2 linked regions of the Sphaerotilus montanus genome follow. The protein of the gene in region 2 interacts with the protein of the main gene of each other region in a pairwise test. Links are inferred from orthologs where the notes say so. Each region holds a gene or a part of one and is shown on either strand. Other genes may lie near its edges.

The links.
Region 1: the proteins of BDD16_RS17000 (region 2) and BDD16_RS18520 interact in binary tests that used the Escherichia coli proteins (3 or more experiments, as listed by UniProt). The link is inferred for Sphaerotilus montanus from one-to-one orthologs.

Annotation. Positions count from the first base shown.
Region 1 is NZ_JACCFH010000001.1:4,069,480-4,084,310, forward strand. The notes cover bases 6,498-9,490. They hold BDD16_RS18520 (ABC-F family ATP-binding cassette domain-containing protein), read right to left. Parts: upstream 8,986-9,490; coding sequence 7,009-8,985; downstream 6,498-7,008. Other genes in these bases: BDD16_RS18515 (putative bifunctional diguanylate cyclase/phosphodiesterase), read right to left, coding at 6,498-6,834; mltB (lytic murein transglycosylase B), read right to left, coding at 9,006-9,490. Outside these bases: fumC (class II fumarate hydratase), read left to right, coding at 1-1,386; BDD16_RS18500 (DUF1003 domain-containing protein), read left to right, coding at 1,403-1,993; BDD16_RS18505 (glycosyltransferase family 2 protein), read right to left, coding at 2,181-3,461; BDD16_RS18510 (HDOD domain-containing protein), read left to right, coding at 3,782-4,561; more of BDD16_RS18515, read right to left, coding at 4,519-6,497; more of mltB, read right to left, coding at 9,491-10,076; BDD16_RS18530 (enoyl-CoA hydratase), read left to right, coding at 10,132-10,914; BDD16_RS18535 (BLUF domain-containing protein), read left to right, coding at 10,975-11,430; BDD16_RS18540 (EAL domain-containing protein), read left to right, coding at 11,432-12,160; BDD16_RS18545 (electron transfer flavoprotein-ubiquinone oxidoreductase), read right to left, coding at 12,177-13,862; BDD16_RS18550 (heme NO-binding domain-containing protein), read left to right, coding at 14,130-14,630; BDD16_RS18555 (SDR family oxidoreductase), read left to right, coding at 14,757-14,831. UniProt on the Escherichia coli protein: Genetic data indicate it may be involved in ribosome assembly or function.
Region 2 is NZ_JACCFH010000001.1:3,729,320-3,744,535, reverse strand. The notes cover bases 7,349-10,726. They hold BDD16_RS17000 (2-oxoglutarate dehydrogenase E1 component), read right to left. Parts: upstream 10,405-10,726; coding sequence 7,549-10,404; downstream 7,349-7,548. Other genes in these bases: odhB (2-oxoglutarate dehydrogenase complex dihydrolipoyllysine-residue succinyltransferase), read right to left, coding at 7,349-7,527. In the rest of the region: BDD16_RS17030 (outer membrane protein assembly factor BamD), read left to right, coding at 1-719; BDD16_RS17025 (DNA repair helicase YoaA), read right to left, coding at 738-2,762; BDD16_RS17020 (PP2C family protein-serine/threonine phosphatase), read left to right, coding at 2,802-3,569; cell division protein ZapE, read right to left, coding at 3,585-4,685; lpdA (dihydrolipoyl dehydrogenase), read right to left, coding at 4,787-6,214; more of odhB, read right to left, coding at 6,298-7,348; BDD16_RS16995 (TIGR03790 family protein), read right to left, coding at 10,818-12,038; BDD16_RS16990 (IclR family transcriptional regulator), read left to right, coding at 12,001-12,777; pbpG (D-alanyl-D-alanine endopeptidase), read right to left, coding at 12,800-13,762; BDD16_RS16980 (2-isopropylmalate synthase), read right to left, coding at 13,957-15,216. UniProt on the Escherichia coli protein: E1 component of the 2-oxoglutarate dehydrogenase (OGDH) complex which catalyzes the decarboxylation of 2-oxoglutarate, the first step in the conversion of 2-oxoglutarate to succinyl-CoA and CO(2).

The sequences.
Region 1 (14,831 bases), 340 kb from region 2 along the record:
ATGACCACCCGCACTGAATCCGACTCCTTTGGTCCGATCGAGGTGCCCGCGCGGGCCTTGTGGGGCGCCCAGACCGAGCGCAGCCGGCGCTTCTTCGCCATCGGCGAGCAGCGCATGCCGCTGGCCGTGGTCCACGCGCTGGCCGAGATCAAGCGAGCGGCGGCGGAGGTCAACCATGCGCTCGGCCTGCTGGACGCTCCGCGGGCCGAGGCCATCGCGGCGGCGGCGGCGCGGGTCGCCGCCGGTGAGTTCGACGCCGAGTTCCCGCTCTCGGTCTGGCAGACCGGCTCGGGCACGCAGAGCAACATGAACGCCAACGAGGTCATCGCCAGCCTGGCCTCGCTGGCGCTGGGCGGCGCGCTCGGCACCGACCGGCGCGTCCACCCGAACGACCACGTCAACCTCGGGCAGTCGTCCAACGATGTGTTCCCGACTGCGATGCACCTCGCCGCCGTGCAGCAGATGCGGCCGCTGCTGGCCGCGCTGGCCCGCCTGCGCGGCGCGCTGCAGGACAAGGCCAACGTGTTCCGCGACGCGCTCAAGATCGGCCGCACCCACCTGCAGGACGCCACGCCCGTCACCCTCGGCCAGGAGTTCGGCGGTTACGACGCGCAGCTCGCGCTGGCCGAAGCGGCGCTGCGCCAGGCGCTGCCGGCCGTCCACGCGCTGGCGATCGGCGGCACGGCGGTCGGCACCGGGCTGAACACCCATCCTGAATTCGGCGCCCGGGTCGCCGCTGTCCTGGCCGAGCGGCTCGGTGCGCCTTTCGTCGTCGCGGGCAACCGCTTCGCCGCGATGGCCGGGCACGAGGCGCTGGTCGGCCTGCATGGGGCGTTGCGCCTGCTGGCCATCGCGCTGAACAAGATCGCCAACGACATCCGCCTGATGGGCAGCGGGCCGCGCGCCGGGCTGGGCGAGCTGCAGTTGCCGGAGAACGAACCCGGCAGCTCCATCATGCCGGGCAAGGTCAACCCGACCCAGGTCGAGGCGCTCACCATGGTCTGCGCGCAGGTGATGGGCCACGACGTCGCGGTCGGCATTGCCGCCAGCCAGGGGCAGTTCGAGCTGAACGTCTACAAGCCGCTGATCGCCCACGACGTGCTCGACAGCCTGCGCCTGCTGGGCGACGCGATGGCGAGCTTCTCGGCGCACTGCATCGAGGGCCTGACGATGAACGCGGCGCGCATGGACGAGTTGCTGCAGCGCTCGCTGATGCTGGTCACCGCGCTTGCGCCGCACATCGGCTACGACCGCGCGGCGCTGATCGCCAAGCACGCGCACCGGCACGGGCTGGGGCTGCGCGAGGCGGCGCTGGCGGTGGGTGGTGTCAGCGGGGCGGAATTCGATGCGTGGGTGGATGCGCGGGCGATGATCGGGCCTGTTTGAAGGAAGCCAACGCACCATGTCCGCCCGCCGCCATTCCCACGAAGACATTGCCTCGAAATTCCTCGGCGCGCCCTATGCCAAGCTGGACAAGCGCACCCAGAACGTCGCCCGCCACGTGGCCGAGCGTCTGCGCATGGCCCACAGCGCGTCCGCCGATCTCGACGAGGAACACGCCACCCGCGGGATGCGCGCCGCGGACGCGGTGGCGAAGTTCGGTGGGTCGTGGACCTTCGTCGGCCTGTTCGCGGCCGTGATGTTCGGGTGGATCGCCGTCAATGGCTATCTGCTGGCGCACCGTGGATCTACCTTCGATCCCTATCCCTACATCCTGCTCAACCTGTTCCTGTCGATGCTGGCGGCGATCCAGGCGCCCATCATCCTGATGTCCCAGAACCGCCAGTCACAGAAGGACCGCATCACCGCCGAGCACGACTACGAGATCAACCTCAAGGCCGAGCTGGAAATCATGCTGCTGCACGAGAAGGTGGATGCCCTGCGCCTGCACCAGTGGGACGAACTGCTGACCCTGCAGAAAGAGCAGCTCGCCCTGCTGACTGCGCTGCACCAGTCTCCTCACCCGCACTGCTGCCCGCCAGGATCGCGATAAGGGCATCCACCGCCCTCCTCAAATCGGAAATACTGACCGTGCGGCCGCGCCAAGGTGCCAGAACGGCCCGGATATCCGACACCGGAAACTGCTGTATCCGGCCGGGCAATACCCTGGACGGGATTCTGGGCTGACGCCGGTCAATATCTCTCAACAGATTCTCGGCGTGTGATGCGCGGGTTCCGGATCAGTTCGATCGAATCTGTTCTGCGTGCCCGTCGCCCATCGACAGGCTGGCCAGCGCGGCGTCTGTCAGCGTGAGGCCCGCGGTGGTGAGTGAGGGGGGCGGTGCCGTTCGGCCGGTGACCCGCAGCCAGGCCTTGTGCAGCAGGACACCGGGCTGGAGCCGTCCGGTGGCCAGGCGTGCACCGATGTCGAACACCCGCAGCCAGCCCTTGTAGACGGCTGCGGTGCTTGCCGGTGTCGGCATGGCACGGGCGAGCGCGAGCATTCCCCAGGCCTTCCAGAGGATCGGTCGCCAGCACGCGGCCTGCCGGAGATGGGCGACGGCCTCGTCCCGGTGACCGCAGACCAGTGCACGGTGTCCGACGTACAGGCAGTTGTGGCGTCGCAGCAAGGCGATCTCCGGGTCGTGCGGGTCGAAGGCCTCGTCGAGACAGGCCAGCTTGTTGCGCTCGAACCGGTAGGCGCCTGCACCGGTGGCCAGGTGGTCCTGGGCGAGGACCTGGTTGCCCATGGCACGCTCGTACTTGATGGCCAGCGGCACGGCGATCAGATTGGCCGGAAAGTGGCGCGCGAGCGCGATGAAGTAGCGGTAGTCGGAGGCGCTGCGCACATGGGTGGCGAAGGGGCCGGCCGTGGCGAGTGCCTCGCGGGTGAGCAGGGTGGCTGGCAGCCAGTTCAGGTAGCCCCAGCGCATGTGCTGCAGCGTGTGCCCGTGGTAGACCATGGCGCAGTCGAGCCCGATTGCATCCAGAACCGCCCGTCCCCAGGCACCGACCGGCGCGCACCGCTGGTAGACGCGCAGGTAGTCGTCGCGGGTACCCGGGGGCAGATCCAGTGCACGGGATCCGATGGAGCGCGCGAAGGCGACGTAGGTTGTCGCGATGTCCGTGCAACTGTGCCGGATCGGCGGTCCCCCATCGCCCAGGTCTTCCAGGGACTCGGTGGCGACCCAGTGTTCGTCCGGATGGGCACGCAGGAAGGCCGTGGTCAGCGCCAGGAACTGCGGCCGCCATTCATCGTCCGAGTCCATGAAGGCGATGAAGCGACCCGTGGCGGCAGCGATGCCGGTATTGCGGGCTGTCGCCACACCCTGGTTGGCCTGGCGGATGAACCGGATGCGCGGATCCAGTCCGTCGAGTCGCTCGACCGTGCCGTCGTTCGAGCCGTCATCGATCACCAGCAATTCCCAGTCCTGGTGGGTCTGCAGAAGAATGCTGGCAACGGCGCGCCCGATCACGTCGACGCGGTTGTAGGTCGGCAGGATGATCGAGACTTCTGGCACTGGACAGTTCCCCTGGTATTTTCTGGAATAGTCTGGAGCGGCTCCCAGATACCGTGAAAACATGATATTTCACTTGGCCTCTGGTTCGTGAAATCTCTGGTTCAGGTTGGCTTGCAAACCGTCGAAGATGGTGGATCGGATTTGCATATTTATCATTTTCAAAAATGCAAGCAGCCGCCATTCCGTGAATACCCCCATTCAGCTGCGGGCTGCCGCTGTCGATGACGGAAGTTCACCTCTTTTTCCAAGGAGTCACTTCCGTGCCCAATTGCCCGACCCGAATCGCTCCATTCGTCGAACGTGCCTGCACGCTCCCGGCCATGCCCGAAGTGGCGCACAAACTCCTGCAGTCGTTCGACCGCGAAGACCTGCCGCTGCCGGAGATCGCCGGCCTGATCGGTCGCGACCAGACGCTGGCCGCCAAGGTGCTGCGACTGGCGAACTCGCCGCGCTATTCGCCGTCGCACACGGTCACTTCACTGGGTGATGCCTCGGCGTCCCTGGGGCTGCGGGCGCTGCGCGACCTGACGCTGTCGGCCAGCATGGTGGGGGCCTTCCCGGCGCTGAAGGATTTCGACCGGCTCTCGTTCTGGCGCGGCACGCTGGCCGTGGCCGCCTACGCCCAGCCGATCGCCCGTGCGCTCGATCTGGACGAGGACATGGCCTATCTGGGCGGACTGATGCTGCGCACCGGTCAGCTGCTGATGTGGATGGTCGAGCCGGCGCAGGCACGGTCGGTGGTGACCCGGGCCATCGACCTCGACAGCCGCATCGGTTACGAGACGCTCGTGTTCGGGTGTTCTCATCCGGAGGTCACGGCGGAGCTGGCGCAGCACTGGAAATTCCCGGCCGTGCTGGTCGAGGCCTTCCGCGCCGCGAACCAGCCGATGGCGGCGCGGCCCTTCTCCCGGCTGGCGGCGGCGCTGCGGCTGGCCAGTGTGGTGGCGGAATGCCGCGAAAGCGGCCGCCCTGTCTCGGAGGGGCTGCTGGCCGTGCAAGGGGATCTGGTGGTGCACCTCGGCCTGGATCTCGACTGGCTGGAGCAGCACCTCCCGGCTCACGAACTGGCCGTGTCCGGGGTCGATGCGCTGATGCACTGACGCCAGGCGGTTGCGGACATCGGGCGGCCGAGCTGGAATCCTTGCAGTTCGTCGCAGCCCAGTGCCCGCAGCGCAGCCGCCTGGGTATCGTCCTCGATGCCTTCGGCCGTGCACCGCAGCCGCAGGGCGCGGGCCAGTTCGATCACCGCCCGCACCAGCGCGAGCTGCTCGACGGCGTCCGGTTGCCGCAACGGCCGGACGAAGGACTGGTCGATCTTGAGGCGGTCGAAGCGGAACCGCTGGAGGTAGGACAGCGAGGAGTAGCCGGTCCCGAAATCGTCCAGGGCCAGCAGGACCCCGAGTGTCTTCAGTGCCGAGAGCTGCATCAGCGCGGTCTGCTCCTCGGCCAGCGCGGACTCCGTCACTTCCAGCTCCAGTCGATGGGGTGGCAGGCCGGAGTCGATCAGGATCTGTCGCACCTCGTCGATGAGGTGCGGGTCGTGGAGCTGGCGCACGGACAGGTTGACGGCCACACGCTGTGATGCCGGCCATGACGCCGCTTCGTGACACGCCTGTCGCAGCACCCAGGTACCGATCGAGGTGATGAGCCCTGACTCTTCGGCGAGCGCAATGAATGCGCCCGGGGCGAGGGTGCCGAGTCTGGGATGGTGCCAGCGCAGCAGCACTTCGGCGCCGGTGGCGTGTCCGGTACGGGCATCGAAGACCGGCTGGTAATCGAGGTCGAGTTCCTGCCGCGCGATGGCGTCGGCAAGCTCCCGCGTCACCAGCGCACGGTGCTGTGCACGTTGGCCGATCGCCTGGTCGAACACCTGCAGCCGGTCCCGCCCGGCGGCCTTGGCGGCATAGAGCGCCATGTCTGCCGAGCGCAGCAGTTCGACATCGCTGTCGCCATGTGCTGGCGCATGCGCCAGTCCCAGGCTGGCCCGCACATCGACCTGGAGGGCCTCCAGCTGGAACGGCGCCCGCAGCGCCATGAGCATCTGCCAACCGACGGATTCGGCGTGGCCCGGTTCGCTGTCGCCCGGCAGGATGACGGCAAATTCGTCGCCGCCGAGCCGTGCCAGCACCATGTCGGGCGTGGCGATGTCCGCCATGCGCCTGGCGACGGCCTGCAGCAGCGCATCGCCGACAGCATGGCCGTGGGCGTCGTTGATGTCCTTGAATCCGTCCAGATCGATCATCAGCAGGGCGACGGAACGCTGTTCGCTGCCCGCCGAAAAGCAGGCACGCAGGTGGTCCTGGAAGCCCCGCCGGCTCGTCTGGCCGGTCAAGCCGTCGGTATTGGCCAGACGCTGCAGTTCGCGTTCATGGCGGCGCATCGCCGTGGTGTCGGTGCCCAGGCCGCGCCAGCCCTGCACGACACCAGCGGGATTCAGCATCGGGCGCCCGCCCAGGCTCCACCACTGGCACTCCGTACCGGTCTGAAGGGGGACGACCAGATCGCGGAACGGTTTGGATCGGCCGAAGTGCCCCGCCAGCAACTGCCGCGCTGCATGACCCTCCGCGTCCTGTGGTGCCTTGGCAGCCAGCACCGCCACCAGCGACTGGCCAGGCAGCGCGCTTGCCGGTGTGCCCAGCACTTCCGACATGCGGGGCGAGGCGTGGGTGATGCAGCCCCGGGCATCGGTCTCCCAGAACCAGTCCTGCGAGGAGCCCTCGAACTCGCTCAGCAGCAGGCTGACCATGTGCGACTGCCGCTCGGCCTCGAATTCGGCCTCGCAGCGCCGCACGAATTCCCGGGACGTCACCAGCATGTCCTTGGACAGCACCAGCACGTAGGCGACCATGGCCAGCACGAGGAGCCGGTCGTTGTCCCGGCCGCTGATCCCGAGGACCACGATGTTGGCGAGGCCGAGCGAACCCAGCCAGACCAGCCCGACCTGCGGATTGCGTGCAAACCCCAGCGCGCCGGAACACAGCACACCGCAGGTGATCAGTCCGATCAGCAGCCGCAGCGGATCCGGTCCGATCAGGTAGAGCCAGGACGCCACACCCTGGTAGAGAAACCCGGTCAGCAGGGCCTGCAGCAGTCGGCGCGGGAACACGTTCATGCGCGCTTTCGTCGACGGCCGCCTGCGCCACCGGCTGTTCAGGATGGCCGGGTTGAGCAGCAGCGCCCCCAGCCAGAGCCCCGCGATGGACGGCGAGATCAAGGGACCCGCTGCGATGACGATCAGTCCGGCTGCCGCGACCATGGACAGGTGGTTGATCCAGTGCCCGTTGCGCCAGGTTTCGAGCTGGCGCGCTTGCAGCCGCTGACGCAGCGGTACGTCGGTGCTGCTGGTCTGCCAGCAACCTTGTATGGACCGCAAGCCAGCATGAATCCATTCATTCACACGTGATTGCGCGGATCTATGGTGGTTCAAGCGGTGAATCCTGCAGGGGGGGCCGACGATTATCCGCGGCTGCCACGATGGATTCCCGGACCGGTGCTGTCAGGCGGGCGCAAGGCAGTCAAGATGCCACATGCTGCCCGAAATGGTCATTCAGACGGCTCCCATGGCTTCGATCTGTTCGCCCAGCTCCATCCAGCGCAGCTCCAGTTCGGCGATGCGGTCGTCGAGTTCCTTGAGCCGACGGCCCTGCTCGGCGCGTGCTGCTGGTGACAGACCGGTGTCGCCGAGGGCGGCGAGCACGCGGGCGTGGTCCTTCTGCGCGGCCTCCAGCGCCTGCTCGGCCTGCTGCTGCTGCTTCTTCAGCGGCTTGGTCAGTTCGGCGAGCTTCAGACGCGAGGCGGTCTGGGCCTTGCGATCGTCCCGGCTGACCGGTGCCGACGCGGGGGCTTCCACCACCGGTGCGGCGATGATCGGGGCGGCGGGTGCAGTGACCTTCCGACTCTGCATGGCCCGGTCTTCCTCGCGGGCGCGTTTGGCCATTTCCTTGCTCTGCTCCAGCAGCCACTTCTGGTAGTCGTCCAGATCGCCGTCGAAGGGCCGCACCTCGCCGCCCGTCACCAGCCAGAACTCGTCGCAGACCTCGCGCAGCAGCGCCCGGTCGTGGCTGACCAGCATCACCGTGCCTTCGTATTCGTTCAAGGCCATGCTGAGCGCCTCGCGGGTGGTGAGGTCCAGGTGGTTGGTCGGCTCGTCCATCAGCAGCAGGTTGGGGCGCTGCCAGACCAGCATCGCCAGCACCAGCCGGGCCTTTTCGCCGCCGGAGAGCGACCCCACGGCCTGTCCCACCATCTCGCCCGTGAAGCGGAAGCGGCCGAGGAAGTCGCGCAATTCCTGCTCGCGCGCCTGGGGGCCGACATCGCGCGCCAGCCGGACCATGTGGGCGAGCGGGCCTTCTTCCAGTCGCAGCACGTCGAGTTCCTGCTGCGCGAAGTAGCCGATCGACAGGCCCTTGCCCTCCTGGATGTGGCCACCGAGCCTCTGGATCGCCCCGGCGAGCGTCTTCACCACGGTGGACTTGCCCTGGCCGTTGGCGCCGAGGATGCCGATGCGCTGCCCGGGCAGCACGGACTTGCTGATGTTCGAGACGATGACGTTGTCGCCATAGCCGACCGAGACATCGTCCATCACGATCATCGGGTTCGGCAGGCTCTGCGGCTCGCGGAACTCGAACTCGAAGTCGGCGCTGGTGAGGATCGGCGCCAGCTTGGTCATGCGGTCCAGGGCCTTGACGCGGCTCTGCGCCTGCTTGGCCTTGCTGGCCTTGGCCTTGAAGCGGTCGATGAAGCGCTGCAGGTGGGCGACCTTTTCCTGCTGCTTGGAGAAGGCTGCCTGCTGCTGCGACATGCGCTCGGCGCGCATCATCTCGAAGCCGCTGTAGTTGCTGCCGTAGCGGGTGACCTGGGTTTCGTCCAGGTGCAGCGTGACCTTGGTGACGGCGTCGAGGAATTCGCGGTCGTGGCTGATGACCAGCATGGTGCCGTCGAAGCGCAGCAGCCACGCTTCGAGCCAGACGAGTGCGTCCAGGTCCAGGTGGTTGGTGGGCTCGTCGAGGAGCAGCAGGTCCCCCGGGCACATCAGCGCCCGCGCCAGCTGCAGCCGCATCCGCCAGCCACCGGAGAAGCTGTTGACCGGCGCGTCGAGCTGGCTGACGCGGAAGCCCAGGCCGAGCAGCAGCGACTGCGCCCGAGCCGGCGCATCGAAGGCACCCACTTCACCGAGCAGGGCGTGGGCGTCGCCGATGGCGTGGCCGTCGTCGGCGGCTTCTGCCGCGGCCAGCGCGGCGCGGGCGGCCATCAGCGGCCGGTCGCCTTCGAGCACGAACTCGGTGGCGCCGGTCTCGGTCTCGGGCATGTCCTGCGCGACTTCGGCAATTTCCCAGCGCGGGGGCATCTCGACATCGCCCTGGTCGGACTGGAGCCGCCCGGTCAGCAGCGAGAACAGCGAGGACTTGCCCGCGCCGTTGCGGCCGACGAGCGAGGCCTTCTCGCCGGGTTGCAGCGTGAAGGACGCGTTCTGGAGGACGATCTTGACGCCGCGGCGCAGCGTGATGGACTTGAACTGGAGCATGGGGGGCCGCGCGGGGCGGATCAGCGGTTGTCGGCGACGGTCTTGAGCGCGGCCAGGGATTCGGAGAGGTCGATCACGGCCATGGCGTAGTACGCGGACCAGTTGTAGCGGGTGATGACCCAGAAATTATCGGTGCCGGCGACGAAGCTGGGCGCCTCGACACCGTTGCGCAACTCCACCAGCGCGAGCTTGCCAGCGTGCTGCTGGCCGGCGGGGCTGAGCAGCGCGCCGCGCTGGGCGAGTTCCGCGGCGGTGAAACTGGGCAGTATGTCGGGCACGAGCAGGGCTTCGCGGTCCGCGTCGGTCGTCGGGGGGAGCACGTCGTAGTGCGTGGCCATGCCCTTGACCCAGCCATGTCCGGCCAGGTAGTTGGCCACGCTGCCGATCACGTCCGGGGTGCTGCGCTGCAGGTCGGTGCGGCCGTCGCCGTCGAAGTCGATGGCGAACTTGAGCCAGGTGCTCGGCATGAACTGCGGCATGCCCAGTGCGCCGGCGTACGAGCCCTTCAGGCTGAGCGGATTGATCCTGTCGCGCGAGGCGAGGGCGAACAGCGCCTCCAACTCGTCGCGGAAGAACCCGCTGCGGTCGCTGCGGCCCCGCGGGAAGTCGAAGGCCAGCGTCGCCAGTGCGTCCACGGCGCGGAAGCCGCCGGTCTGGCGCCCGTAGATCGTCTCGACGCCGATGATCGCGACGATGACCCGCGCCGGCACGCCCCAGCGTTCTTCGGCCTGCCGCAGCCATGCTTCGTTGTCGCGCCAGAAATTGACACCTTCGCGCACGCGCAGCGTGTCGAGAAAGCGCGAGCGGTAGACCTTCCAGTTCTTGGCCGCCGGGCTGGCCGCGGGCATGATGAACTTGGCGACCTGGGCCTGGTAGCGTGCTTCCGACAGCGTGGTGGCGACGACCTCCTCGTCGAGTTCCGGGTGGCGCTGGACGAGGTCCTTGATGAAGGTGGCGACATCCGCCCGGGCTTCATAGCCGGGAGGCGGGCCAGGGACCACCGGCGCGCGTGTCGCGGCCATGGCGGGCCAGAGCGGGCTCAGCAGCAGCGCCGAACACAGGGTCGCGCGCAGGATTCGAAGAACAGACATGGCCCGATTGTCGCCGCTTTGGCACACTGCAGGAAAACACCCCCTGGAGACGCCCATGACCCACCCCGATGAATCCCTGCTGCTGCGCACCCAGGACGCCCGCGGCGTCGTGACCCTGACGCTCAACCGTCCGCAGGCGTTCAATTCGCTCTCCGAGGCGATGCTGGCAGCCCTGCAGACCGAACTGGACGGGCTGGCCGATGACCCGTCGGTGCGCTGCGTCGTGCTGGCGGCGGCCGGGCGCGCCTATTGCGCGGGCCACGACCTGAAGGAGATGCGCGCCGAGCCGAGCCTGGGCTACTACCGCGACCTGTTCACCCGCTGCGGCAAGGTGATGCTGGCGATCCAGCGTCTGCCGGTGCCGGTGATTGCCCGCGTGCATGGCGTGGCGACGGCGGCGGGCTGCCAGCTGGTGGCGACCTGCGATCTGGCGGTGGCGGTGGAGACAGCGCGCTTTGCGGTGAGTGGCGTCAACCTCGGTCTGTTCTGCGCGACGCCCAGTGTGGCGCTGTCGCGCAACGTCGGGCGCAAGACGGCGTTCGAGATGCTGGTGACGGGCGAGTTCCTGTCCGCCAGCGAGGCCCTCGCCAAGGGACTGGTCAACCGTGTCGTGCCGGCGCAAGCGCTGGATGCGGAAGTCGAGCGCCTGGTTGCCAGCATCGTCGCCAAGCCACGCGCCGCGGTGGCGATGGGCAAGGCGCTGTTCTACCGCCAGCTGGAGATGGGGGTCGAGGCCGCCTACCAGACCGCCGTGCAGACCATGGCCTGCAACATGATGGACGAGAGTGCGCTCGAAGGCGTGCAGGCCTTCATCGACAAGCGTCCGCCCAACTGGTGAGCGATCGGCTCAATTCCGCGGACAGATGGTCGATACCGGTCTATCGGTGGGGGTCCGAAGATGTCTGATCTGGTCCATTGCATTTACGCCAGCACGGCCACGCGCGACCTGAGTGCAGACGAGCTGCTGGCACTGCTGGCGCGTGCGCGGGTGTGCAATGCCGCGCTCGGCGTGACCGGCATGCTGCTCCATGACCGGGGCAACTTCTTTCAGGTGCTGGAAGGCCCGGAGGCGGTGGTGGCACGGCTGTATGCCCACATCGCCACCGATCCACGGCACCACCGGGTGGTCGAGATCATCCACGAGCCGATCGCCCGGCGCAGCTTCTCGGCCTGGACGATGGGATTCGCCCGACTGGACGAGGCGGACCGTGCGCAGATACCGGGGCTGAATGACTTCTTCGGCGCCGGCCATGCGCTGAACCAGATCGATGGGGGACGGGCCAGGAAACTGCTGGAGGCCTTCAGTGCCGGACGCTGGCACCGGCGTGTGCAGGTGAGCGATGCGCCGGTCTGACATGACCGTCCCCATGCCGCTGCCGCTGCCCCGGTTCTCTTTCGCGTTCCAGCCGATCGTGCAGGCGACCAGCGGCACGGTGGTGTCATACGAGGCGCTGATCCGCGGACCGGACGGCGAATCGGCGCACAGTGTGCTGAGCCGTGTGCCACACGGTGCCCTGCACGAGTTTGATGCCCACGGCCGCGCAGTGGCCATCGCGCTGGCGGCCCGGCTGGGCCTGTGCACCCAGCTCAACCTGAACTTCCTGCCGCAGAGCCTGTTCAGCCAGCGGGATTTCCTGACCCCGATGCTGGAGGCGGCGAGCCGCAGCGGCCTGCCGATCGACCGCCTGGTGCTGGAGGTCACGGAGGGCGAGGTGATCGATGACGTGGCGCGTTTTGCCGGGCTGATCAAGCGCTACCGGGCCCAGGGGCTGAAGCTGGCGATCGATGACTTCGGTGCGGGCTACTGCGGGCTGAACCTGCTGGCGGAGTTCCAGCCCGACGTCCTCAAGCTCGACATGGCGTTGCTGCGCGGCATCGAACGCAGTGGCCCGCGCCAGGCGATCGTGCGCGCCATCCTGAGTGCCTGTACCGACCTGGGCATCGACGCCATCGCCGAGGGTGTCGAGACGGTGGATGAATTCTGCTGGCTGGCCGATGAGGGCGTGTCCCTGTTCCAGGGCTACCTGTTCGGCCGACCGGGTTTCGAATCGCTGCCCGCAGCGGTGTTGCCGGCCCGCGGCTGAGCGGGGCCGCTGTCGCTCACATGCCCGCGTAGTTCGGTCCGCCGCCACCTTCTGGCGTGACCCAGACGATGTTCTGGGTCGGATCCTTGATGTCGCAGGTCTTGCAGTGCACGCAGTTCTGCGCGTTGATGACGAGCTTGTCGTGGCCGTTGTCGGTCTTGACGAACTCGTAGACACCGGCCGGGCAGTAGCGTGACTCTGGCCCGGCGTACTTCGCGAGGTTGATCTCCACCGGCACACGCGCATCCTTGAGCGTCAGGTGCGCGGGCTGGTGTTCCTCGTGGTTGGTGTTGGAGATGAACACCGAGCTGAGGCGGTCGAAGGTGATGACACCGTCCGGCTTCGGATACTCGATCTTCTCGCACTCGGCCGCCGGGCGCAGGTAGGCGTGGTCCGGCTTGTCGCGGTGCACCGTCCACGGCGGGGCGGCGAAGCCGAGCTTGGGCAGCAGCCACTGCTCGATGCCCGTCATCAGCGATCCGACGTAGACCCCCTTCTTGAACCACTGCTTGAAGTTGCGCGACTTGTCGAGTTCGGCGTGCAGCCAGCTGGACTCGAACGCGGTCGGGTAGGCCTTGAGTTCGTCCTGCTGGCGGCCGGCGGCCAGCGCCTCGAACGCGGCTTCGGCGGCGAGCATGCCGGTCTTGATCGCGGCGTGGCTGCCCTTGATGCGTGCGGCGTTCAGGTAGCCGGCGTCACAGCCGATCAGCGCGCCGCCCGGGAACACCGTCTTCGGCAGGCTCAGCAGGCCGCCGGCGGTGATGGCCCGCGCGCCGTAGCCCAGGCGCTTGCCGCCTTCCAGGTATTGGCGGATCGACGGGTGCGTCTTCCAGCGCTGCATCTCCTCGAACGGGCTCAGCCACGGGTTCTTGTAGTCCAGGCCCGTGACGAAGCCGAGCGTGACCTTGTTGTCTTCGAGGTGGTAGAGGAAACCACCGCCGTAGGTGTCCGCGTTCATCGGCCAGCCCGCGGTGTGGATGACCAGACCGGGCTGGTGCTTCGCCGGATCGATCTCCCAGAGTTCCTTGATGCCGAGGCCGTAGCTCTGCGGGTCCTTGCCTTCGTCGAGCTTGAACTTGGCGATGAGCTGCTTGCCGAGGTGGCCGCGGGCGCCTTCGGCGAACAGCGTGTACTTGCCGTGCAGTTCCATGCCGATCTGGAAGCTGTCGCTCGGTTCCCCGTCCTTGCCGACGCCCTGGTTGCCGGTGGCGATGCCCTTGACGCTGCCGTCGGCGTGGTACAGCACCTCGGCCGCCGTGAAGCCGGGGAAGATCTCGACGCCCAGCGCCTCGGCCTGCTCGCCCATCCAGCGCACGACGCTGCCGAGGCTGACGATGTAGTTGCCGTGGTTGTGGAAGCAGTCGGGGATGAGGGCCTGGGGCGTCTTCGTGGCACCGGTCTCGGTCAGGAACAGCACTTCGTCGGCGGTCACTGGCTGGTTCAGCGGTGCACCGCGTTCCTTCCAGTCCGGGAAGAGTTCGACCATCGCGACCGGGTCCATCACGGCACCCGAGAGGATGTGCGCCCCCGGCTCCGAGCCCTTCTCGATCACCACGACCGACAACTCCCGGGCCTGCGCCTCGGCAAGCTGCTTGATGCGGATGGCGGCGGCCAGTCCGGCAGGGCCGGCTCCGACGATGACGACGTCGTACTCCATCGCGTCGCGGGGGCCGAACTGGTCGAGGATCTCCTGGGGGCTCATGGGCGTCCTTGTAATGGCGGGGTCTGGGTCATGCGGGCGGACGAGATTCTAACGGCCCTCAGACAAAAAAAGAACGACCGTTCTTTTTTGGCGTCGTGAAACCCTGCCGTGCGTCAATTGGCACCTCCGATGATCTTCAGAAGATAACTGGCGGAAGTCAGGCATTTCTCCGTTTTGTTCAATTCGGGGGCACCTATGCTGGCTGTATCGGCTTGCAGACGGGATGACCCGCTTAGCCGGTACTGTCTGGTCAACGTGGGGTGTGTGATGCTGGGTCTGCTGGTTACCGAATTCGTGAACATGGTCGAAGCGCGCTTTGGCGCACCGGTGGCGGACGCCATCCTCTTCGGCATGGACGTTCCTGCCGGGCACGACGATGAACTGCTCGACACCTACCCGGCCGCCCAGCTCCAGGTCCTGTTCGATGCGCTGTCGCGCCGTGTGGGTGAGACGCCGCATGCGCTGCTCCAGCAGTTGGCCAGCCGGCTGGTCGGCCACATCCGGATCGCCAATCCGGACGTCTTTGCCCGCCACGCCGACCTGTTCGGCCAGATCACCGCCGATGGCGACGATGTCGTGCTGCGCTCCTACGAGATCGACGAGTCCGAGGCCGAAGAAATCGAGCTGCTGCTGGGCGAGCGCCAGCAGGCCGAGCGGCTGGTCCGCGGCCTGCTCGACGATCTGGCCCGCTACGAACGCCGCCGCGTGCCCGCACGCCGCTACCCGGCAGCCGCCGCGCTGATGCATGTGCGCGCCCTGATGCGCTGAATTCCACGGCGTCTTCCGAGGCGCCGGGCCGGTGCAGCGGCGGTGACAGGACGCCCGCATGGGGCGTGCTATCTTCAGGTGAAGATTTCGACCAACATCGATCCACACCGAAAGAGGAGCAATTCCATGAGCTACCCCATCGATCTGTCCGGCCGCGTGGCCCTCGTCACCGGTGCTTCCAGTGGTCTGGGGGCTCAGTTC
Region 2 (15,216 bases):
AAAACGTCGATGACGGCAAGAGCATTGCCAAATTGTACGAAGAGGCCCGGGAAGAATCCGCCAACGGCGCCTACGACCGTGCGATCAAGCTCTACGAGCGCATCGAAGGCCGTGCGGCCGGCACCCTGCTGTCGCAGCAGGCGCAGCTCGAACAGGCCTATCTGCTGTACAAGCAGCAGGAAAAGGCACGCGCGCTGGCCGTGGTCGAACGCTTCCTGAAGCTGCACCCGACCAGCCCCGCAGGCGACTATGCCTACTACCTCCAGGGGCTGATCAATTTCAACGACGACCTCGGCCTGTTCGGCTCCATCGCCAGGCAGGACCTGTCCGAGCGCGACCAGCAGGCCTCGCGCGACGCCTACCAGAGCTTCAAGCAGCTCGTCGACCGCTTCCCCGAGTCCAAGTACGCACCCGACGCCAAGGTGCGCATGAAGTACATCGTCAACGCGCTGGCCTCCTACGAGGTGCATGTGGCGCGCTACTACTACATGCGCGGCGCCTACCTGGCCGCCGCCAACCGCGCCCAGCAGGCACTGCAGGACTTCCGCGGCGTGCCGGCCGCCGAAGAAGCCCTGTTCCTGATGGCCGCCAGCTACGACAAGCTCGACCTCGCGCCGCTGCGTGACGACGCGCAACGCGTGCTGAAGACCAACTACCCGCGCAGCGAGTGGATCGGTCGCGACTACGACGAAAAGGCGCGCTGGTGGCGCCTGTGGTGACCGGCTGAGCGCCTGGCGCTAGACCGGCGTCGTGGCGTGCGACGCCGACGCAGCGTGGGCCTCCGCCAGCTCCCGCAGCCACGCCAGCGCCAGATCCTCGCTCGCCAGTGGTGTCATCGGCGGCAGTGCAGCCCGCAGGCGCCTCCCGTAGCCCATCTGCACCAGCCGGCTGTCGCACACCACCAGCAGGCCGCGGTCGGTCTCGCTGCGGATCAGCCGTCCGGCGCCCTGCTTCAGCGCGATCGCGGTTTCGGGGATGAAGTAGTCATTGAAGGCGTTGCCGCCCTCGGCTTCGAGCTGCCGGCTGCGTGCCTCGGCCAGCGGATCGTTCGGCGGCGGGAACGGCAGCTTGTCGATCAGCACGCACTGCAGCGCATCCCCCGGCACGTCGATGCCTTCCCAGAAGCTGTGCGAGCCGACCAGCACCCCGCGCGGCGCGGCCAGGAACTGCGCCAGCATGGCCCGCTTCGGCGCCTCGCCCTGCACGAACACGGCAATGCCGTCCGGCGCCAGCCGCTCGCGCAAGGCAGCGCCGATCTGCTGGAGTGACCGCAGCGTGGTCGTCAGCACGAAGGTGCGGCCGCCCAGCGCCTGTGCACAGCGTCCGGCCAGTTCGGCCACCGCGCCCGGATGCGCCGGCTCGCCCGGCTTGGGGAAGCGCGTCGGCACATACAGCCGGGCGTGCGCCGCGTAGTCGAAGGGGCTGCCGGCCTGCAGCGTGCGGGCCTCCTCCATGCCGACGCTGCGGGTGAACCAGCTCAGCGCCGGATCCGCGCCCAGCGTGGCCGAGGTGAAGATCCACGCCCGGCTGCCACCCTCGACCTGCGCGCGCAGCGTCTCGCGGATGTCCAGCGGCGCTTCGGTCAGGCGGGCCTGGTGGGTGGTCAGGTCGATCCAGCGCACATGGTCGTGCGCAGGCGCCTGCAGGAAGGCTTCGACACGGGCCGCCAGCGCCCGCGCCCGGTCTTCGAGCTTGGCCAGATCGGGGCCACCATCGGCCACGGCGACCAGGTGCTCCAGCATCTCGGCGCTCACCGTGCGCACACGCTCCAGCGCCTCGGTGAATTCGGGGCGACCTGCGCGCTCCTCCCAGCGCAGCCGCACGGCGCCCCGCAGCGGCCCCGCGCTCGCCAGCCGCAGCTCGCGTGCCGCCAGCTCGCAGCGGGCGGCCAGTTCGGTCCATGGGCCGAAGCCGCGTGCCTCGGTCAGCCCGACCGCCAGCAGATCGCGGCTGAAGTCGAGCAACTGGCTGGTGCCGAGCATCTTGCCCAGGAACTGCACGCCGGCCTCGTTGAGCTGGTGCGCCTCGTCGAAGACCACGGCGTCCACCGTCGGCAGCAGCTCGGCCATGCCGGTGTCCTTGAGCGCCATGTCGGCGAAGAACAGGTGGTGGTTGACCACGACGATGTCCGCCTGCAGGGCCGTTCGGCGCGCCTGCACGACGTGGCACTGGCGGAACTTCGGGCACTCGCTGCCGAGGCAGTTCTCCCGGTTCGACGTCACCAGCGGGATCACGGGCGAGCGTTCGTCGAGGCTGTCCAGTTCGGCCAGATCCCCCGTGCGGGTGCCCTGCGCCCAGACCTCGATGCGCGCCAGCTGGCGCATCGCCTGCCGGTCCGGCCATTCGCTGGTGTGGCGGGCCTGCTCCAGCCGGTGCAGGCAGAGGTAGGAGCCACGCCCCTTCAGCAGCGCGATCTGCACCGGCAGGCCGAAGGTCTGCATCAGCCGGGGAAGATCGCGCAGGAAGAGCTGGTCTTGCAGGCTCTTGGTCGCCGTGCTGACCATCGCCCGCAGCCCGGACAGCAGCAGCGGCACCAGGTAGGCGAAGGTCTTGCCGACCCCCGTGCCGGCCTCGGCGACCAGCACGCTGCGCGACTCCAGTGCCTCGGCGACGGCGTCGGCCAGGTCCGTCTGCACCTCGCGCGACTGGAAACGGCGATCGGCCTGCGCCAGCTCGCCGTCCGCGGAAAACGCCTGCGCCACTTCCGCGCGCAGCGGGGATCGTGCGCTCGTTGCCGCTATTCGCTCTGGCGTTGACTTCATGGGCAGGAAAAGCGGGTTGAACCGTTTATAGTTTTCGACATGACACCGGACTCCCCTGGATATCGATTATTGGCGGCCACAGGCATCGACCGCGGTGATCGACTGTATCAACAAGATCAGGTGGAGGTCTTCACGCACCCTCGCGCCGAAGGTTGCCTGCTGGCCATTCTTGCCGACGGCATGGGTGGCAAGAGCGGGGGCCGCAAGGCCGCCGACCAGGTGCTGCTGATCGCCCGCCAGCTCTTCGAGCGCTTCGCGCCGGCCAAGGACTCCGCGTCCGAACTGCTGCGCAAGATCGTGCTCGAATCGCACCTGATGATCAAGCTGACCGCGATCACCTCCGAACAGGAGCCGCACAGCACCCTCGCCGCCTTCCTCGTCCTGCCCAACCGCGAGTGCCACATCATCCACGCGGGCGACTCGCGGGTGTATGTGTTCCGCGGCTCGAACATGCTCACGCGCACCTTCGACCACTCGCTGGTGCAGCGCATGGTCGAAGATGGCGAGATCAACGAGGAAGAGGCGAACGACCACCCCCATGCCCACCTGCTGACCGGCTGCCTGGGCGCGGACGAGGACCCGCCCATCACCGTGGCCCGCATGGACCGGCTGGAAATGGGCGACTCGCTGCTGGTGTGCAGCGACGGTCTGTGGCACTACTTCACATCGCGCGAGCTGGGCACCATCGTCAACGCGCTCAAGCCGCGGGATGCCAGCAAGATGCTCATCAGCAAGGCGCGCCAGCGTGCCCGGGGCGGCGGCGACAACCTCTCGCTCGCCCTCGTCCGGCTCGACACGCTGGACTGACGGCCCCCCAGGGGATCAGGTCAGCGACGTGTCCACGTCGCGCCGCTCCAGCGCCATGAACTCCTCGGACTGCATCTCCGTCAGGCGCGAGACGGTGCGCGGGAATTCATGCGACATCGGACCTTCGGTGTAAAGCTCCTCGGGCGGCACGGCGGCCGAGATGATCAGCTTCACGCGCCGGTCGTAGAGCACGTCGATCAGCCACGTGAAGCGCCGCGCCTCCGACGCCAGCCGTGGCGGCATCATCGGCACGTCCGACAGCAGCAGCGTGTGGAACTGGGTCGCCAGTTCCAGGTAGTCGTTCTGCGAGCGCGGCCCGCCACACAGCTGCTTGAAGTCGAACCAGACCACCCCGCCCGCCTTGCGTCGGGCATGGATGACGCGGTTCTCGATGCGCAGCTCGGGCGATTCGTCCTTCACCTCGGCCAGTTCGTCGAAGGCCTGCGTCATGGCGGCGTCCGCCTGCGCGCCCAGCGGCGTGTGGTAAAGCTGGACATGCTGCAGCGTGCGGCGGCGGTAGTCGGTGCCGTTGTCGACGTTGATGACTTCGAGCTTGGCCTTGAGCAACTCGATGGCCGGCAGGATGCGGTCGCGGTGCAGCCCGTTCGGGTACAGCTCGTCGGGGTGGAAGTTGGACGTCGTGATGATCGACACCCGGTTGGCGTACATCGCGTCCAGCAGCCGGTGCAGGATCATCGCGTCGGTCACGTCGGCGACGTGGAACTCGTCGAAGCAGATCAGCCGGAAGCGCCGCCCGATGCGCTTGCCCAGTTCGTCGAGCGGATTGGCGATGCCCTTGAGTTCCTGCAGCTCCCGGTGGACTTCGCGCATGAACTCGTGGAAGTGCAGCCGCGTCTTGCGCTGCAGCGGCACGGCCTGGAAGAAGCTGTCCATCAGGAAGCTCTTGCCCCGCCCCACCCCGCCGTGCATGTAGACACCGCGCGGCAGCGGCGGCCGGATCAGCGCCTTGGTCAGCACATTGCTGCGCCGGGACTTGTAGGCGATCCACTCGTCCTGGCAGCGCTGCAGGGCGGCCACGGCGCGCAGCTGGGCCGGATCAGCCTGGTAGCCGCGCTCGGCGAGGGTCTGGTGGTAGATCTCGGTGACGGTGGGCATGGTCGACAAGGCCTGGACAGGACGGAAAGAAGAACAACGGAAAAAGGGGCGACTCGCGCCGCCCCTGATGGTTGCATGCTGCGGGCGGAACCCGCGCAGGCTCAGAAATTGAGCGTGCGCTTGTCCACGGCCAGCGCCGCTTCCTTGGTGGCCTCCGACAGCGACGGGTGCGCGTGGCAGATGCGGGCGATGTCTTCGGCCGAGGCCTTGAACTCCATCGCGACCACGGCTTCCGAGATCAGCTCGGAGGCCATCGGACCGACGATGTGCACGCCCAGGATCTCGTCGGTCGTGGCGTCGGCCAGGAACTTGACGAAGCCGGTGGTGTCACCCAGCGCGCGCGCGCGGCCATTCGCGAGGAACGGGAACTGGCCGGCCTTGTACGCCACGCCGTCCGCCTTGAGCTGCTGCTCGGTGCGGCCGACCCAGGCGATTTCCGGGCTGGTGTAGATCACCCAGGGGATGGTCGCGAAGTTGACGTGGCCGTGCTGACCGGCGATGCGCTCGGCCACTGCCACGCCTTCTTCCTCGGCCTTGTGCGCCAGCATCGGGCCGCGCACCACGTCACCGACCGCCCACACGCCGGGCAGGTTGGTCTTGCAGTCGGCGTCGACGACGACCATGCCACGCTCGTCCAGCGCCAGGCCGACGGCTTCCGGGTTCAGGCCGATGGTGTTGGCAACCCGGCCGATCGACACAATCAGCTTGTCCACCGCCAGCGTCTGCTCCGCACCCTTGGCGTCGGCGAAGAACACGACCACGCCGTCACCCGACGCGTCGACCTTGGAGATCTTCACGCCGAACTCGAACTTCAGGCCCTGCTTCTTGAACGCCTTCAGCGCTTCCTTGGCCACGCCTTCGTCGGCGGCGCCCAGGAAACCGGGCATCGCTTCCAGGATGGTGACTTCTGCACCCAGGCGGCGCCAGACCGAGCCCATCTCCAGGCCGATCACGCCCGAGCCGATCACGCCCAGCTTGGCCGGCACCGCGCCGATGCGCAGCGCGCCGTCGTTCGACAGGATCTTCTCTTCATCGAACGCAGCACCCGGCAGCGCGCGGGCGTTGGAGCCAGTCGCGACGATGACGTTCTTGGCCGTCAGCACTTCGTTGGCAGCGCCCGCGACGTTGATTTCATAGCCGCCTTCGACCGCCTTGGCGAACGAGCCGCGGCCGTGGAAGAAGCTGACCTTGTTCTTCTTCAGCAGGAACAGGATGCCGTCGTTGTTCTGCTTCACGACGGTGTTCTTGCGGCCGACCATCTTGGCCACGTCCATCTTCAGGTTGTCCAGGCTGATGCCGTGGTCGCCAAAGTGGTGGGCGGCGTGCTCGTAATGCTCCGAGGACTGCAGCAGGGCCTTGGACGGGATGCAGCCGACGTTGGTGCAGGTGCCGCCAGGGGCCGGGCCGCCCTTCTCGTTCTTCCATTCGTCGATGCAGGCGACCTGGAAGCCCAGTTGTGCTGCGCGGATGGCAGCGATGTAGCCGCCGGGGCCGCCGCCGATCACGACGACATCAAATTGCTTGGACATGGTGAATTCCTGAAGTCTTGGCAGAACGCCCCCGAAGGGGCGTCCGAAATCACGTCAGTTCGACGCAGAGGCGCAGAGGTCGCTCAGATGTCGAACAGCAGGCGGGCCGGGTCTTCCAGCGCTTCCTTCATCGTCACCAGACCCAGGACGGCTTCGCGGCCGTCGATGATGCGGTGGTCGTAGGACATCGCCAGGTAGTTGATCGGGCGCACCACGACCTGACCGTTTTCCACCACCGCGCGGTCCTTGGTCGCGTGCACGCCCAGGATGGCCGACTGCGGCGGGTTGATGATCGGGGTCGACAGCATGGAGCCGAAGGTGCCGCCGTTCGAGATCGAGAACGTGCCGCCCGTCAGGTCGTCCATCGAGATCTTGCCTTCCTTGGCCTTCTTGCCAAATTCGGCGATCTTCTTCTCGATGTCAGCGAAGGTCATCTGGTCAGCGTTGCGCAGGATCGGCACCACCAGGCCACGGGGCGAACCGACGGCGATGCCGATGTCGAAGTAGCCGTGGTAGACGATGTCGTTGCCATCGACCGAGGCGTTCAGGACCGGGAACTTCTTCAGCGCAGCGACCGCGGCCTTGACGAAGAACGACATGAAGCCGAGCTTGATGCCGTGTTCCTTCTCGAACTTGTCCTGGAAGCGCTTGCGCATGTCCATCAGCGGCGCCATGTTCACTTCGTTGAACGTGGTCAGGATGGCGTTCTGCGACTGCGACTGCAGCAGGCGCTCGGCCACGCGGGCACGCAGGCGGCTCATCGGCACGCGCTGTTCGGCGCGGTCACCCAGGGCCACCGGCGCAGCGGGTGCGGCCACGGCCGGCGGCTTGGCAGCCACCGGCGCCGGAGCCGCCTTGGCCCCCGCGGCGACGGCACCCAGCACATCACCCTTGGTGACACGGCCATCCTTGCCGGAGCCGGCGACATCGCCGACGCTCAGGCCGTTGTCGGCCAGCAGCTTGGCAGCAGCGGGCATGGCGACATCGCCCTTGCTGGCGGCCACGGGTGCGGCGGCCACTGCCGTCGTGGCAGGAATGGCCGCGATCTGCAGCGGGCTGACCGCCACCTGTCCGTCGGTGTCGATCTTGGCGATCACCTGTTCGCTGGCGACCGTGCCGCCGTCGCCGACGACCAGTGCAACCAGCACGCCAGCGGCGGGCGCCGGCACTTCGAGCACGACCTTGTCGGTCTCGATCTCGATGAGGATCTCGTCGATCGCCACGGCATCACCGGGCTTCTTCTTCCACTGCAGCATGGTTGCTTCCGCAACCGACTCGGACAACTGGGGGACTTTGACTTCAACAATGGCCATGATGGTAGGAACCTGTTTGGATTACTTGGTGAGCACGAAGCCCTTGAGCTTGCCGAATGCCTGGTCGAGCAGCGTCTTCTGCTGCTCCTGGTGCAGGTGCGCGTAGCCGACCGCCGGCGATGCAGAGGCCGGACGACCGGCGTAGCCGAGCTTCTGACCGTCCTGCATGTTCTCGTGGATGTAGTGCTGCACGAAGAACCAGGCGCCCTGGTTCTGCGGCTCGTCCTGGCACCACACGAGGTCGGTCAGGTTCGGATACTTCTTCAGTTCGTTGGCAAACGCCTTGTGCGGGAAGGGATAGAGCTGTTCGACGCGGAGGATGGCCACGTCGCCGGACTTCTTCTCTTCGCGCTTCTTGACCAGGTCGTAGTAGACCTTGCCCGAGCAGGCGATGACACGCTTGACCTTCTCCGGATTGATGTCGGCCTTCTGCTCCGCGATGACGGTGCGGAATTCGCCCTTGGTGAAGTCGCTCACCGGCGAGGTCGCATCCTTGTTGCGCAGCAGCGACTTCGGCGTGAACAGCACCAGCGGCTTGCGCAGCGAACGCACCATCTGGCGGCGCAGCACATGGAAGATCTGGCTGGCCGTGGTCGGCTGCACGATCTGCATGTTGGTGTCGGCAGCCAGCTGCATGAAGCGCTCCAGACGGGCAGAGGAGTGCTCCGGACCCTGGCCTTCGTAGCCGTGCGGCAGCATCAGCGTCAGGCCGTTGACGCGGCCCCACTTCACTTCGCCGGAGGCGATGAACTGGTCGATCACGACCTGCGCGCCGTTGGCGAAGTCACCGAACTGCGCTTCCCAGATGGTCAGCGTGTTGGGTTCGGCCGCGGCGTAGCCGTATTCGAAGCCCAGCACGGCCTCTTCCGACAGGATCGAGTCGATGACGGTGAACGTGGCCTGGTTGTCGGCGACGTGCTGCGCGGGGATGTAGGTGCCTTCGTCCCACTTCTCGCGCTTCTGGTCGTGGACCACGGCGTGGCGGTGCGTGAAGGTGCCACGGCCGCAGTCTTCGCCCGACAGGCGCACCGGATAGCCGGCGGCGACCAGCGAGGCAAAGGCCATGTGCTCGCCCATGCCCCAGTCGACGTTGACCTCGCCACGGCCCATCGCGGCGCGGTCGTCGTAGACCTTCTTGACCAGCGGGTGCGGATTGACGCTGGCGGGAATCGTCGTCAGGCGCTCGGCCAGACGCTTCCACTCGGTCAGCGGGATGGCGGTGTCGGCAGCATCGGTCCACTTCTTGCCGAGGAAGGGCGCCCAGTCGACCGCGTACTTGCTCTTGAAGTTGCTGATCACCGGATCGATGGTGTGACGACCCTGGTCCATCGCGGAGCGATAGTCCTTGAACATGTCGTCACCCAGCGTCTCGCCCAGACCCTGGGCGGACAGCTTGTCGGCGTACAGGCGGCGGGTACCGGGATGCGCGCTGATCTTCTTGTACATCAGCGGCTGGGTCAGGGCCGGGGTGTCCTGCTCGTTGTGGCCCAGCTTGCGGAAGCAGATGATGTCCAGCACCACGTCCTTGTGGAACGCCATGCGGTAGTCGAGCGCGAACTGGGTGGCCAGCACGACCGCTTCCGGATCATCGCCGTTGACGTGCAGCACCGGCGCCTCGACCATCTTGACGATATCGGTGCAGTACAGCGTCGAGCGCAGGTCGCGCGGGTCCGCCGTGGTGAAGCCGATCTGGTTGTTGATGATGATGTGGACCGTGCCGCCGGTGGAGTACCCCCGCGTGGCCGACAGCATCAGCGTTTCCTGGTTGACGCCCTGGCCACCGAAGGCCGAGTCACCGTGCACCAGCACCGGCAGCACCTGGGCACCGGTCTTGTCCTCGCGGCGGTCCTGGCGGGCGCGCACGGAGCCTTCGACCACCGGGTTGACGATTTCCAGGTGCGACGGGTTGAACGCCAGACTCAGGTGGACCGGACCGCCGGGGGTGGAGATGTCCGAACTGAAGCCCTGGTGGTACTTCACGTCGCCGGCGGGCAGATCTTCCGGAGCGGTGTGGTCGAACTCGGCGAACAGGTCCTTGGGCATCTTGCCCAGGGTGTTCACCAGCACGTTCAGGCGGCCGCGGTGGGCCATGCCGATGACGATTTCCTGGATGCCCTTCTGGCCGGCACGCTGGACCAGTTCGTCCATCGAGGCGATGAAGCTCTCGCCGCCTTCCAGCGAGAAACGCTTCTGGCCGACGTACTTGGTGTGCAGAAAACGCTCCAGGCCCTCGGCGGCGGTCAGGCGGTCGAGGACGTGCTTCTTCTGCTCGGTGGAGAACGACGGCTTGCTGCGGACCGACTCCAGGCGCTCCTGCCACCACCGCTTTTCGGTCGGCTCGGTGATGTGCATGATCTCCGCGCCGAGGGTGCCGCAGTAGGTCTCGCGCAGGGCCTGCACGATCTCGCGCAGCGTCATGCTGTCGGACTTCGTGAAGTACGTGTTCGTGGCCGAGAACGTGATGTCCATGTCGGCCTCGGTCAGGTCGTAGAACGCCGTCTCGAGTTCGGGGATCTTGGGGCGTTCGGTGCGCTTGAGCGGATCGAGGTCGGCCCAGCGCGAGCCGAGCGAGCGGTAGGCCGCAATCAGCGACTGGACATGGACCTGCTTGCGTGCGACGGCCAGATCGGCTTCGCTGGCCTTGTGCGCAAAGGCGTTCGCCGTGGCACGCTGGGCGAAGGATTCGATGACAGGGGCATGCGCCACGTCGCGGCTGTCGGAGCCATTGGCGGCGGGAACGTGCTGGAGCGCGTCGAAGTAATCGCGCCAGTTGTCGGGCACCGAGCCCGGATTGTCGAGGTACGCCTCATACATTTCTTCGACGTAAGGGGCATTGCCACCGAAGAGGTACGAGTTCGTCCTGTATTGCTGCATCATATTTCGCTCACCTTGCGCCCTGGTATCCGGGGCTCCGATGGGTTGGACAACCTTCCGCGACACGGCTAAACCGATTGGCGGATCGCGACCCGCCTTAGCTGTTGCCAGGAAAGGGGACGGGAAGGACCTATAAAGTCAAGCCAGAGACTTTAGCACCTGCAGTGAGGTGCCTGGCATGTCGTTTTGGCGCGCACCGGAACAGATTGTGGTCAAAATGACGCACAGTCACCGCGAACAGATGCTCCAAGTCGCAGCAGAGGCTGCAGGGGTCGTGTGGCACGACAGTCTCCTTCGTTCTTCTTGCGTCCAGTGTCTTGCGGAACATGCCATGGCCTCCGGCAGAGGCTGCAGCAATACCGCAATGCGCTGGTCTCGCTTGTCATCTGATAGTTATCCACTCGCGCACTGACCACTCACTGACGGGCAAATGGTGCGGCCAGCGGCTCCCCCACAAACACACCCTGCTGCGGCCACGCCACGCTCTTCCAGTAGGCTTCCAGCGCGGTGCTGCCTTGCAGGTAATGGAGCAGCAGAATTTGCGGATGGGGGAACTTCTGCAGATGGTTGCACGGTTCGCTGACAGTTCCATAACTGGCAGTGGCTCCCGCATCCAGCCAGTCGAGCACCGTGCTCTGTCCACCAGTGCGGTCGAGTTGCCCACCGAACGAGGTCAGGTGATCGGCCAATGCCCCCGGCACCCAGTCGATCGCATCCGCCCCGAGGAACTGTGCCACCCCGGTCTGCACGAGCACCACCCGGGAGGTTTCGCGCGGCAGATCGCCATGGCCCAGGTGGTTTTCCAGCCCGATGCGGCGCTGCAGGCCGGCCGGCGGAAACAACGAGGAGCGCACGCTGCGCGCGGCATCGGCTGTCGTCATGAAATGCGCCTGTACCGGAGCCGCCCCCACCAGACCAAGGGTGTGGTCGGACGATGCACCACGGTCGATGAGACGGCGCGCGCGGTCCGCATCGGAAGCAGCCAGCAGCATCGACGGACGCAACCCCAGATCCTTGAACGGGGCCGCAGAAGCAGAATTGAAATACGGTGAAACCGGGCGGCGACCGCAGGGCTGCTCGCACGCCTGGGCATCGAACCCCAGCGTCACGGCCGACGTGATCGACTGGCACTCGACCGCATGGGGCTGCACCCAGGCAAGCGCCAAGGCCTGCACGCCACCATCGAACTGCTCGTCGATGCGGCGGCGCAGGCGCTCCAGATCGGCGACCGAGAGGCGGGACTGCACGGGCAGGTCGATGCGCAGGACATGGCCGTCCGGAATGCGGCGGACACGCCGGTAGTACTCGCCGACTTCGACCGAGTACGGATCAGCCGTGTTGATGACCAGCCCGAGATCCCCTGCATGCAGGCGACCGATGACACGGGGAACACGCGTCATCGGTCGCGGCCGCGGTCGCACCGATGGTGTCGATGCAGCGGCAGTACCGGAAGCTGCCTGCGGGCCTGCGTCTGCGGGCTGGGCCAAAGCAGGTCCGGCCCCCACCATGATCAACAGACCGCAGACAACAAAACCAAGGGACTCCCGCATCCAGTGTTTCGCCATGCAAAAATAGGCATTGATTTTCAAACGAGTCACCATGACGAAAAAGGACAGTTCCAGCCAGACACCGGCCATTCAGGTGATGGACCGCATGTTCACCCTGCTGAATGTGCTGGCGGCGCACCAGGATCCTGTCTCGCTGAAACTGATCAGCGAGCAGACGGGTCTGCACCCGTCAACCGCACACCGGATCTTGAACGATCTGGCCATCGGCCGCTTCGTGGACCGGCCTGAAGCGGGCAGTTATCGCCTCGGAATGCGACTTCTTGAACTGGGCAATCTGGTCAAGGCCCGGCTGGACGTGCGGGACGCGGCTTTGGGGCCGATGCGGGAGTTGCACAAGCTGACCCACCAGCCCGTCAATCTCTCGGTGCGTCAGGGCGACGAGATCGTCTACATCGAACGCACCTATTCCGAGCGTTCAGGCATGCAGGTGGTGCGCGCAGTCGGCGGCCGCGCCCCACTGCATCTGACATCCGTCGGCAAGCTGTTCCTTGCGCACGACGATCCGCAGCGGGTGCGCAGTTACGCCACGCGCACGGGCCTGGCCGGACACACCCGCAACAGCATCACCGATCTGCCACTGCTGGAGCGCGAGCTCGCACGGGTGCGACAGACCGATCTGGCCCGGGACAACGAAGAACTGGAACTGGGCGTGCGGTGCATGGCGGCCGGCATCCATGATGACCAGGGCCGCCTGATCGCCGGACTGTCGATCTCGGCACCCGCCGACCGCCTGGAAGAAAGCTGGTGTGACAAGCTGCTGGACACTGCTGCCGCGATTTCCACGGCACTCGGGCACCACCAGCCCTGACCAGGCCAGAGAATGCCGGCCCTCAGGACACCGAAGCGGGCGAACGCACCGGGGGACTCGGCACATGCTGCACGGGCCGCACCGCGTCGGACGACTCCAGCCAGCGACGCACCCGCTCGGCATCGCCCAGGCGGGAGTACTTGCCCGCCGAATCCAGGAACACCATGATGAGATGCCGCCCTGAAAGCCGCGCCTGCATCACCAGGCAGCGCCCGGCCTCGACGATGTAGCCCGTCTTCTGGAGACCGATTTCCCAGGTTGGATTCGTCACCAGCTTGTTGGTGTTGTGGAACTGGAGCGTGCGGTGGCCGAGTGCCACCTCCAGTTCCGGCGAGGTCGACAACTGCCGCAGCAGCGGGAAGTTGTAGGCCGTCTTCACCAGTCTGGCCAGATCCGAGGCGCTGGACTGGTTGTCGCTGGACAGGCCAGTCGGTTCCACATAGCGGGTACTGGACATGCCGAGCGTGCTGGCCTTGCGGTTCATGGCGGCCACGAATGCAGGCAACCCGCCCGGATAGTGGCGTCCGAGCGCGTGCGCAGCGCGATTTTCGGACGACATCAGCGCCAGATGCAGCAACTCGCCCCGGCTGAGTTCGGTGCCGACCACCAGTCGGGACCGGCTGCCCTTCTCGGTGTCGATGTCTTCTTCCGTGACCTGGAGCATCTCGTCCATCGGTGCCCTGGACTCCACGACCACGATGGCGGTCATGAGCTTGGTCAGCGAGGCGATCGGCAGCACCGCCTGGGAGTTCTTGCTGAACAGCACCTCGGAGGTGTCCTGGTCCACCACCAGCGCGACGCTGGATTTCAGATCCAGCGGATCACGCGTGGCGTGCAGTCCCCCCGCCTGGCCAAAGGACAACCGCAGAGGCTCGGTGACCGGCACCGGCCGGACAGCACGGTTGGCGACCTTGCGAACCTTGCCGGCATGGGCCTTTCCCTTCGCGGCATGCGGCGCAGCATCGACTGCACCGGACACCAGCATCAAAACCCCCAGCACCAAGGATGCCCACTTCGACGAAGTCCGCGCCAGACTCAGTTTTATTTGATTCACAAAATACCTTTGGATACCGCACGACAGGACACTGATTTCAGTCTAGGTTAAGCAAACCACTGCCCGCAAGGCCCGCAAGCCTTGATGATTTTCAGTTTTGTCCCCCTGTTCGCGCGATACCTGTGTCAACCCTGCGCAGCGACTCGCTCGGCCTTGCTGTGCAGCTTGTTCAAGGCGGCCAGATAGGCCTTGGCCGATGCGACCACGATGTCCGGATCCGAGCCGACACCGTTGACGACGCGGCCGCCATGTTGAAGCCGAACCGTGACTTCTCCTTGAGACTCCGTGCTGCCGGACGTGATGGCATTCACGGAATAAAGCAAAAGCTCGGCTCCGGACGCCAGCTTCGACTCGATCGCCTTGAGGGTCGCGTCCACCGGGCCGTTGCCGTCGGACTCGGCGTGGTATTCGGTCGGCCCTGCGGAAAACGCCACCTTCGCGTGCGGCCGCTCGCCCATTTCGGACTGCTGCGAAAGCGCCAGAAGGCGGTAGTGCTCCACATCGGCGCTGACGCTCTCGTCACTGACGAGCGCCAGGATATCCTCGTCGAAGATCTCGCTCTTGCGGTCGGCCAGGTCCTTGAACTTCATGAACGCGGTGTTGACCTCGGCCTCGGACTCCAGCGAAATGCCGAGATCCTGCAGGCGCTGCTTGAAGGCATTGCGGCCCGAGAGCTTGCCCAGCACGATCTTGTTGGCCGCCCAGCCCACGTCCTCGGCACGCATGATCTCGTAGGTGTCACGCGCCTTGAGCACACCGTCCTGGTGGATGCCGGAGGCGTGCGCAAAGGCATTCGCACCGACGACCGCCTTGTTCGGCTGCACGACGAAACCGGTGGTCTGCGCGACCATGCGCGAGGCCGGCACGATCTGCGTCGCATCGACGCGCAGCGCCAGATCGAAGTAGTCACGGCGGGTCTTCACCGCCATCACGATCTCTTCGAGCGAGCAGTTGCCCGCGCGCTCGCCCAGACCGTTGATGGTGCATTCCACCTGGCGTGCACCACCGATCTTGACACCGGCCAGCGAGTTCGCCACCGCCATGCCGAGGTCGTTGTGGCAATGCACCGACCAGATCGCCTTGTCCGAATTCGGGACGCGCTCGCGCAGGGTCTTGATGAAGTTGCCGTACAACTCCGGGATCGCGTAGCCGACGGTGTCGGGGATGTTCAGCGTGGTGGCACCCTCGTCGATCACGGCTTCCAGCACGCGGCAGAGGAAATCCACGTCCGAGCGGTAGCCGTCTTCGGGCGAGAACTCGATGTCGCCGCACAGGTTGCGCGCGAAACGCACCGACAGCCGTGCCTGCTGCAACACTTCCTCGGGTGTCATGCGCAGCTTCTTCTCCATGTGCAGGGCACTGGTGGCGATGAAGGTGTGGATGCG